DNA from 3 places in the Lysinibacillus sp. GJ-1 genome. Region 1 is predicted to be linked to each of the others. Evidence: a T-box and tRNA genes for the amino acid it is inferred to sense, from the RefSeq annotation. Region 1 holds a T-box; the other regions hold tRNA genes.
The links. The T-box of region 1 lies ahead of argS (arginine--tRNA ligase). A T-box ahead of a tRNA ligase gene usually reads a tRNA of that ligase, here a tRNA-Arg.
Positions count from the first base shown of each region.

Region 2: it has a tRNA-Arg gene. The T-box ahead of argS (arginine--tRNA ligase) is inferred to sense a tRNA for this amino acid. The anticodon was not compared.
Region 3: it has a tRNA-Arg gene. The T-box ahead of argS (arginine--tRNA ligase) is inferred to sense a tRNA for this amino acid. The anticodon was not compared.

Region 1 is NZ_CP088912.1:2,307,055-2,310,343, forward strand. Features, by position in the region: gene argS (arginine--tRNA ligase) at 1-1,592, opposite strand, end outside; T-box leader at 1,628-1,845, opposite strand; gene LO754_RS10980 (hypothetical protein) at 2,010-2,324, opposite strand; gene LO754_RS10985 (pyridoxal phosphate-dependent decarboxylase family protein) at 2,611-3,289, opposite strand, start outside.
Region 2 is NZ_CP088912.1:3,868,148-3,871,436, reverse strand. Features, by position in the region: gene whiA (DNA-binding protein WhiA) at 1-209, shown strand, start outside; gene LO754_RS19170 (HPr family phosphocarrier protein) at 322-579, shown strand; gene clpP (ATP-dependent Clp endopeptidase proteolytic subunit ClpP) at 748-1,335, opposite strand; tRNA gene LO754_RS19160 (tRNA-Arg) at 1,641-1,715, shown strand; gene LO754_RS19155 (basic amino acid ABC transporter substrate-binding protein) at 2,222-3,016, shown strand; gene LO754_RS19150 (amino acid ABC transporter permease) at 3,111-3,289, shown strand, end outside.
Region 3 is NZ_CP088912.1:3,435,214-3,438,502, forward strand. Features, by position in the region: gene LO754_RS17000 (DNA/RNA non-specific endonuclease) at 1-819, opposite strand, end outside; tRNA gene LO754_RS17005 (tRNA-Arg) at 1,789-1,862, opposite strand; partial or broken gene LO754_RS17010 (SDR family NAD(P)-dependent oxidoreductase) at 2,083-2,824, shown strand; gene LO754_RS17015 (hypothetical protein) at 2,909-3,289, shown strand, end outside.

The sequences.
Region 1 (3,289 bases):
CCTTGTAAGCGATCTTTTGCTAGAATTTTATTCGTTGCATAGTATTTATTAAACGCACGAGCTAATTGTAAAGCATATTTAGCTATGATGGAAGGATCAACTTGCTCATACGCGTTCGCAATTACGCGAGGAAATTGTTCAAGTAACAACAAGACCTGCCAAGCCTGTTGTCCTAACGGTTGGAAAGACACTTCCTCAAGTGGACCATCTGCTTTGTCTAAAATGGAGTGAATGCGTGCATGCGTATATTGGATATATGGGCCCGTTTCCCCTTCAAACTGCATCATGTCGGTTATAGAAAATTCAATATCATGGATGCGATTATTTTTTAAGTCATTGAAAATAACGGCACCTACACCAACCTGCCTCGCTACTTCTTCTTTATTTTGTAAATGTGGATTTTTCAGTTGAATACTTTGTTTTGCAGTCTCAATCGCTTCTGTCAATACATCATGTAGAAGAACCATTTTCCCTTTTCGCGTTGACATCTTTTTTCCCTCTTGAAGCATCATTCCAAAAGCCACATGACATAAATCTTGTGCCCAAGCGTAACCCATTTTTTCAATAACGTGAAATAACTGTTGGAAATGTAATGTTTGTTCATTGCCCACGACATAATAAATTTTTTCAGGATTATACTGTTGCTGTCGATAAAAGGCGGCTGCTAAATCACGCGTAGCATACAGTGTAGCTCCGTCTGTTTTCTTGATGATACAAGGAGGCATATCCTCAAGTTCAACCACATATGCACCTTCTGATAGTGTTAGTAGTTCTTTTGCTTGTAATTCTCTTACAACCGTTGCCATTTTATCATTATAGAACGCTTCTCCTTCGTAACGATCAAATTGAATACCTAACAGCTGATATAGTCCCTTGAATTCTTCTAATGATACCTCTCTAAACCATTGCCAAAGAGCAAGCGCCTCTTCATCTTGATCTTCTAACGCTTTAAATGCCGCTCGCGCTTGTACAATTAACGTTGCATCTTGTTGTGCTTCTTCATGAAATTTTACATAAATTTTCAATAATTCTTTAATTGGTGCTGCTTCAATTGCTTGTTGGTTTCCCCATAGATGATAAGCGACAATTAACTTTCCAAACTGAGTACCCCAATCGCCTAAATGATTGATACGAATAGCCTTATAACCATTTTTCTCTGCTAAATTGGCAAGCGCATTCCCTATAACAGTTGAACGTAAATGGCCCATTGAGAAAGGCTTGGCGATATTAGGGGAAGAAAAGTCGAATACAACATTGCCTTTACTTATCGGACTTGTTCCATATAATTTTTGCTCTATCATCATTTTACTTAATATTTGTTGCGTGATGTGAGGTTGATTTAAAAATAAATTGACATATCCGCCAACTAGCTTGACGGATTGAATTAATTCACACGTTACATTTTTTTGAATTTCAACTGCAATGGTTTGTGGAGATTTACTTAGCTGTTTAGACAGTTTAAAACATGGCAAGGCAAAATCACCCATTGCTCTATTTTTAGGTTTTTCAAGTAATGTTTTAATGTCCTCTACTGTTACTTGATGATGTAATGCGATCGCTAAACTTTTCGCAATTTCTGTTATCATATCCATTCCCTCCTCTACAAATAAAAAAGCCCCCGTCTCAAATAAGAGACGAGAGCATTGCATTCCCGTGGTACCACTCTAGTTGCCATTATTATGACCACTTTCAATTGATAACGGGGTGACGCCCCGGTATTCCCTACTAGTATTTCGGGAAACTTCTCCAAAGTGCGTTTCATTCAAACGATCTGCATTAGGCTCACACCATCCCTAACTCGCTTAGCAGCTCAAAATGAATTACTATCTTTTTCACAGAATGTATAATTATTAATTAATTTTGGAATATTTTACATGATTATATCCTTCAAGTCAACGTTGAGTTGGTTTAAGTAGAAAACGATGGACAATGTCAAACTGTTTCTAGTAAAGACAGAAAGCATTTTTCCTTCTGACATTAAGCTCACTCTTTCATTAAAAAATTATCCATTAGCGTAATTCAATTAAATTAGGTAGCTTTTCCAATACTTCTCTAAACTCTAGTAAGTCTTTAAAAATATATTGTTTATCAATTCCATTAAAGAAAGTATATTGCGCACGTTCGAGATTATCCGTAATTTCAAGGGAAATCGACACATGCGTTAAATCACAGTCAGGCAAATGACAGTGTTCTTCAGCAAACCATTTAACAAATACAGGTTCCGTAATCTCTTTTGTATAGAAAAGTAAATTTTGATCTTCATAAAATCTAAACTTAAAGCCCTTTTGCAATAACAAGTGTAATATTTGTTCTTTTGTCTCCATTGTTCATCCTCCTATAATGAAAGTATTCTTTCGCTTGTAACCGTTTTACACCTAGATTATACCAAAGTAAATATTACCAATTATATACATCTTTCTATGTTAACATTATTTGTTTGATTATTAAAATAATACACCTACTTTTACAAGTATAATACCTACAGCTAATAAGGTGTTTATATGCGTTTGGCCATAAGAAAAGAACATATTTTGATTTTCAAAACATGTTCTTTTTATATTAAATAAATACCTTTCATCTAAATGATACGAAAACAAATAGACAGCATCTTCAATTTTTGACAGTCTGTAGCTCCTTGCTTTTATTGACATCGGAAAGCATTTTGACAGAAATGGCTCTTGCGTACTTATCCAAAAGTGCAATCGTCTTCTTTATTTCCATATCGGTTGTTTCAGGATTAATCGTACAAATTCTTAAAACTACTTGGCCGTTTAAAATTGTCGTAAAGACACCGGCATAAGCACTACTAACCATTTTTCTCGAAATTTCTGTATTCACTTTATTTATGATTTCATCGTCAAAATGCGGTGGTGAAAATCGAAAATTGACGATTGCCAAGTTCGCTTTCGTTATAATGTTCCAATCCTTGTACTTTAATACTTCACTTTCTGCATATTCTGCTAGACGTATACCATGATTAATAAATTCCTCCATCTTATCCGACCCCAGAACTTGCAACGTGAACCACAGCTTTAGCGCTCTAGCTGGGCGTGTCAGTTCCATACCGAAGTCCCAAAAATTGATTTCTTCATTATTTATTTGTGCATCTCTTAAATATTCAGGGTTAGTATGAAAACTATGAAATAATAAGTTTTTATTTTTAACCAAAATCATACCACAACCATACGTCTGAAATAACCATTTATGGGCATCCCAACTGACGCTATCAGCTTTTTCAATCCCTTTTAATTTACTTTTATGCTTTTTTGACAAAAGGACAGTCGCACCA
Region 2 (3,289 bases), 1.6 Mb from region 1:
TTATCGAAAATTCCATTGGCTTGGATCAGTTGCCTGAAAAACTGCGCGAAATTGCACGCCTACGTGTGGAATATCAAGATGTGACGTTAAAAGAACTTGGTGAAATGGTATCAAGTGGAACGGTTAGTAAATCAGGAGTCAATCATCGATTGCGTAAAATAGACGAAATAGCAGATGCATTAAGAAGAGGTGAAAAGATAGGCGGTTAAGTTTTCATGCGTATTCGATATGAAAGCAAGCACAATCGCTTATTGTTCTTCTGCTGTTAAGTGAGGTAATATAATACTAATAGATGAACGGTAGTGAAGGGGAGTATTGCGAATGACTGAAAAAACAGTCCAGGTAAAATTAAAATTAGGACTTCAAGCTAGACAAGCAGCGTTGTTTGTACAGGAAGCAAATCGTTTCAGCGCTGATATTTTTCTTGAGAAAGACGATAAAAAAGTAAATGCCAAATCCATTATGGGTGTAATGAGCTTAGCCATTGCAAAAGGCACGAAGGTTGTTTTAAGCAGTGAAGGTAGCGATGCAGAGCAAGCGGTTTCATCCTTAGCTGCGCTTATTGAAAAGGAAGACTAATCAAAAACCTCTAAGTCACAAGAGCTTAGAGGTTTTTGATATGGCCGTTGGGCGGACACATATGAAAGTTGCGACTCGCGCTAGTGAGCGGATGTTTTATGTCTTACGTGAGAGCCTAGCACCCATTAAAAAAACCGCTAAGCCATTTGAGCTTAGCGGTTTTTCTAATTAGCGTTCGTTACGTACAAAAATATGGTCGATTAAGCCGTATTCTTTCGCACGTTCAGCTGTCATGAAGTTATCACGGTCTGTATCTCTTGAGATGACTTCTAATGGCTGACCTGTACGTTCAGATAAAATACCATTTAATTTTTCACGAAGGAATAAAATGCGTTTTGCCGCAATTTCAATTTCAGTCGCTTGACCTTGTGCACCACCAAGTGGTTGGTGAATCATTACTTCTGCATTCGGTAATGCATAACGTTTACCAGGTTCACCAGCAGCAAGTAGGAAAGCACCCATAGATGCAGCCATACCAATACAAATTGTTTGTACTTTTGGCTTGATGAATTGCATTGTATCGTAGATTGCCATACCAGCTGTAATCGAACCACCTGGTGAGTTAATGTAAAGAGAAATATCTTTATCTGGATCTTCTGCTTCTAAGAATAGAAGCTGTGCAACGATTGAGTTTGCAACGTTGTCATCAATCGCACTACCTAATAGGATAATACGGTCTTTTAGTAGTCGTGAATAAATGTCATAAGCACGTTCACCACGACTTGTTTGTTCAATAACTGTAGGAATTAAATTCATGTTAAATCCTCCTTAAAAAACTAAATTCGAATACTTTTACTGAAATCATCCATTATATTTCAGTTGTAACCTTATCATACACATTATAGTCAGGGAAGGTCAAATATTAACGCTGATATTAAGAAATAAAATATATAACAAAAATAAAAATTTATAGTTGAAAAATGGGCAAGACGTTTGTATAATGGAAAGGTCGTAAGTTAAAGTACAGTACACTATTTTGCAGGTATGCTTCTGAAATGAGGATTATCTACATGATGCTTTACCGTAAAGCCTTAGAGTGAGTACTTTTTTTATGTTCAATTGCCCTCGTGGTGTAATGGATAACACGTAAGATTCCGGTTCTTGCACTGGGGGTTCGATTCCCTCCGAGGGCGCCATTTTACTGATTATTTGATATACTTTTATAGCTCGTTCTCCTATAAGTAGTTTAGCAGCCTGCTTAGGGGAGAAAGAGAGGAATAGGGGGGAATATTGTCCCGTAGGCATTATTCCCAGATTTATTCCTTTCTAAACCTTCAAAAAGCAACAACTCCAAAAATTTTTTTTAGTGAACATACCGAACGTGAGGCTAGCATGCTAGCCCAAAAGAAGAATCCTATCTGAGGGGATTCTTTTTTTGTGCTCAAAAATATCTAAAATCTGTATAAAAACGATCTTAAAATTGCATAAGTATACATTTTGTGACAAGTATCTTGTTTTTATTACATAATTTTTCTTCATTATGCTTAGTAAAATTCATTTTTATGAAAAAATAATCACTTTTATACGAAATCGTATTGTATATCAACTCTATTGACACTATAATTGACCTAATAGTCTAACATTTCCGAATTGAGAAAAATGAAGTGGTCGGAAAATGATTAAATGTTTAGGGGGAAAAACTATGAAAAAACGTTTTTGGACGTTATTGATGATCGTGGCGGCATTTACGCTTGTGCTAGCGGGCTGCGGTGCTAAAGAAGACACATCTACTGGTGATGCACCGGCTGATGGTGGCGCGAAGGACAAGGTGTATAAGGTAGGAACAGAGGCTACATTTGCACCGTTCGAGTCAATTGACGATAAAGGCAATATTGTAGGATTAGATGTCGATATTTTGCAAGCGATTGCTGATGAAATGGGCTTTAAAGTAGAATGGGAAAACATTGGCTGGGAGCCAGTATTCCAAACAATTAAAAATGGTGAAACACATATCGGTGCATCTGGTATTACGATCAATGAAGAACGTAAAGCATCATTTGATTTTACAGAACCATATTATGAATCTCAATTATTAATCGTTGTAAAAGAAGATTCTGATATTAAGTCATTAGCTGATTTAAAAGATAAAAAGATTTCAGTACAAATTAATGCAACGGGTCATATGGCAGCAAAAAAATTACAAGGCGATGCAAGTACAAACATCATGGCATTTGAAAACCAACCAGTTGCTATTCAAGAAATGTTAAACGGTAACGTAGATGCAACAATTGGTGACAATGCAGTTATTTACGAATATATCAAGGCAAATCCAAATGCAAAACTTAAAGTAATTGAAGATGATGCATTTGAAAAAGAATACTATGGCTTTATGGTGAAAAAAGGCAATACGGAGTTATTAAAACTATTAAATGAAGGTCTACAAAAAATTAAAGACAATGGTAAATTAGCAGAAATTACTGGTCAGGACTTTAAGTAATAAACGATGCCGTTAGCCGAATCATGCTAGCGGCTCATTTGATTTACTAGGGGATTTAATAGTAGAGAATTTGAATGGGAAAGTAGGGGTTCTGATGGACATCTTTGATTTACAATGGGACATAGTTTGGAACTACCGTGATATGTTTATACGTGGTATAGGTATAACAATCATTTTAACACTCAGCGGTTATTTTGGTGGTATTATTTTAGGCTTACTATTAGGTTTAGGAAAACTATCGCAAAATAAGTTAATTTACTGGCCATCTAAACT
Region 3 (3,289 bases), 1.1 Mb from region 1:
ATCAACACTAGAAAGATCACCTTCATTTGTTGAAGAACTTGCTGATTTGGACTCGGACTCCTTATTTCCGGTTAGTCCAAGAGATTCGTTTACTTCATCTGGATTCACATTTTCAAATGAATCTGTAATGACATTTCCGTTTATTGTATAGGTATACTGATAGCTTGAAGGAATCTGCGTTTCCGTATTCGGATATGTGATAATTGCTTCAAAATTAGTAGCTCCACCTGCTTTACGGATTGCGTCTTCCATATAAGCCTGATCACCATGTCGGTTGAGGGTACTATTTTGCGAGGTTATATTATAAGCATTCGATACCCCTCCGAGAGAATCTGCAATTACATGTCCTTCATCTAGAAACGTACTTTCGACGCCAGGCACTTTTGCTTCATCAGAATAGTATCTGCCATTAGTTAATACAGGTTCCTTACTATCATCTTGTAGAATGATTTCGTCAGCAAGGACACGTACTAGTTGCCCGTATTCATTAGTAAATGCCCAGTATTCACGGTCTCCGTAACCAATGTCAACGACGACGTTAGGTTCACGATATCCAGACAAATTACCACCATCAACTTCAATTATTTTGTATTCTGAAAACAATTCATTATTTGATTGGGTTGGTGTTTCCTCTACTACAGGTTCATCAACAACCGTAGTGATAATTTCTTCTTTTTTGTTATTTTCATCTGTATTAACTGTGGATACTTCTTGTGAATCTGTTTCTCCATCTGTAATGGATACATCTTCTACGTTCGTACAACCAACCATAAAGATGACCGTTAAAAGTAAGGCTAAATAGTTTGTTTTCTTTTTCATTTTAGGTCTCCCTATAATTACTTTAATGACATTTAATTGTATTTTATCACATAATGTTATTCTGTTTTTCTTTTTCTCCATACAATTCACCATATAAATCACGTACAAATTAACATACTCTACAATAATTATTTCCATCAGTGTGATTTAGGGTGCGTTTCCATATGTGAAAAATTAAATAAAGTGTAATACCCTGATTTAACAAAAAAAACGCACAGTGATTTCATATGCCAAACACTGTGCGTTTTGACTAGATATTTACTTGTTTGCACCTCTGAAGTAAACCCGTTAAGTTAGATTAACTCTGTTTTTTTGTTGCCTCTCAAGGTTTTGTTTAGCAACAATCTTTAAGAAAACAGTCTAATTAAAATACCACATCGAACTCATAACCTGTGCCTAGAGGTTCTATTGAAGTTAATTTACGACACTTTGGTAATATTCAATCCACTTTTCCATTTCCCGCTCCACGGCTCGATTTTGCCACTCAAACCAAATGCCTGAACATTCACTACAATGACTGTCTACTCCAATATTTTTATGCAAATCTCTACGTGTAAATAAGGTCTTTTTACGTCAACTATAGCAGTAAATTTCTTTATCTTCATAAAACGCTATAACAATCAGCCCCTTCATTTTACACATTTTCATTTCCAATTTACATATATTCCATTCTGAATTACAAAGTATTTCATTAAGAACGATGGATGGCATTCAAGAATAGTGTTTAATGAGGACTTCGGCTAATTGAATCCGAATAGTTACACTTAACCTTTTAACGGCTTAGTGTAATAACAGTTAAGAAGCGACTTCATAATACTTTTTCTTGTGTAGAAAATGTGTAGAAACTTTTCATTTTCTATCCTTTTCTAACGTATTCTCAAAAAAAGGAAAAGCGCCTCAAACCTTTGATATTAAAGGATTTGAAGCGCTTTTCAGTTGGTTCAAACTTATTCTATCTGAACCTTGATACGTCCCAGGAGGGATTCGAACCCCCGACCGACGGCTTAGAAAGTAGTTGCTCTATCCTGCTGAGCTACTGAGACATGGTGTGTGTGTTCCTAAAAACCTCTTAGGAAAGACAATATTTATTATATGTCCTTTATTACATAATGTCAACATGAATTTTACTATGGAGGCAAGGTTTGCCTTGAAAATATTATATACCTATTTATTGTATGATGCTATAGCTTTCTTTATGTTATTTCACTGCATTACATTGTCTTATTTTTTGTTAAAATAATAAGCAAAAATGGAGGTATGTGTATGTTTGAAAAGTCGGTGGTTGTGGTGACTGGTGGTGCGCAAGGAATTGGAGAAGGGATTGTGCGTGCATATGCACAGCGTGGTGCCAAGGTTGTAATTGCAGATGTGAATGTAGAGCTGGGGCATCAATTAGCGCAAGAGTGTAATGAACAAGGGTATTCGGCATTGTTTGTGGAGGCGGATGTGTCAAAAGAACAAGATATTGTTGCGTTAATGCAGCAAACGGTCCAACATTTTGGGACGATTACGATTTTAATTAATAATGCGGGTAAGTTTGAGCATGTGTCACCTTATGATATTACGGTTGCACAGTGGCATAATCTTTTACAAACGAATTTAACGAGTGTTTTATTCTGTTCTAGAGAAGCGGCTAAAATCATGCGGACAAATGAGCTTGGAGGTTCGATTGTTTCTTTCTACACGGGCTTTTATGTCTGAGCCTTATAGTGAAGCGTATGCCGCTTCCAAGGGCGGTATTGTAGCGTTAACGCATGCATTAGCCCGCTCTTTCGGTCCAGATAACATTACGGTCAATTGTATATCACCTGGTTGGATTGAAACCGGTGATTATGAACAGCTACGTGCTAGCGATCATGAACAACATCTAGTAGGGCGTGTTGGTGTGCCGGAAGATATTGCACAAGCATGTCTGTACTTAACAAATCCTGCGAATCGATTTGTCACAGGGATTAATATTACGGTCGATGGAGGCATGACAAAGAAAATGATCTATGAGGAATAATGGACGCATCTGGATTCTTGCACATTCAAGGATCGTGTAGAGTATTCTACACTAGAATGAATTTTTTAAGGGAGTGAATGTGCATTGTTTCCATATTCAAACAGCTATTCCCGGAATTCTTTAAGCGTCATCTATACGGCTCCATCCAACCAGTATACAGCGCCTATTCGGCACTTTTTACAGCCGCAACAGGATCATCGCAGATGCATTAGTAAAGCAGAGGCTGATTTTATGGCGATGAATCGACTGTTGTGGATGGAGCATGTTAATTGGACGAGGATGACCATTATAAGTATTGTCTTTAATTTGCCGGATTTACCATTTGTGCAAGCACGTCTTTTACGCAATGCGACGGATTTAGGTAATTGTCTGCGCCCCTTTTACGGCGATCAAATAGCAGATCGCTATGCAGAGCTAATAAAAGAGCATTTACTTATTGCAGCGCAGCTTGTTACAGCGGCGAAT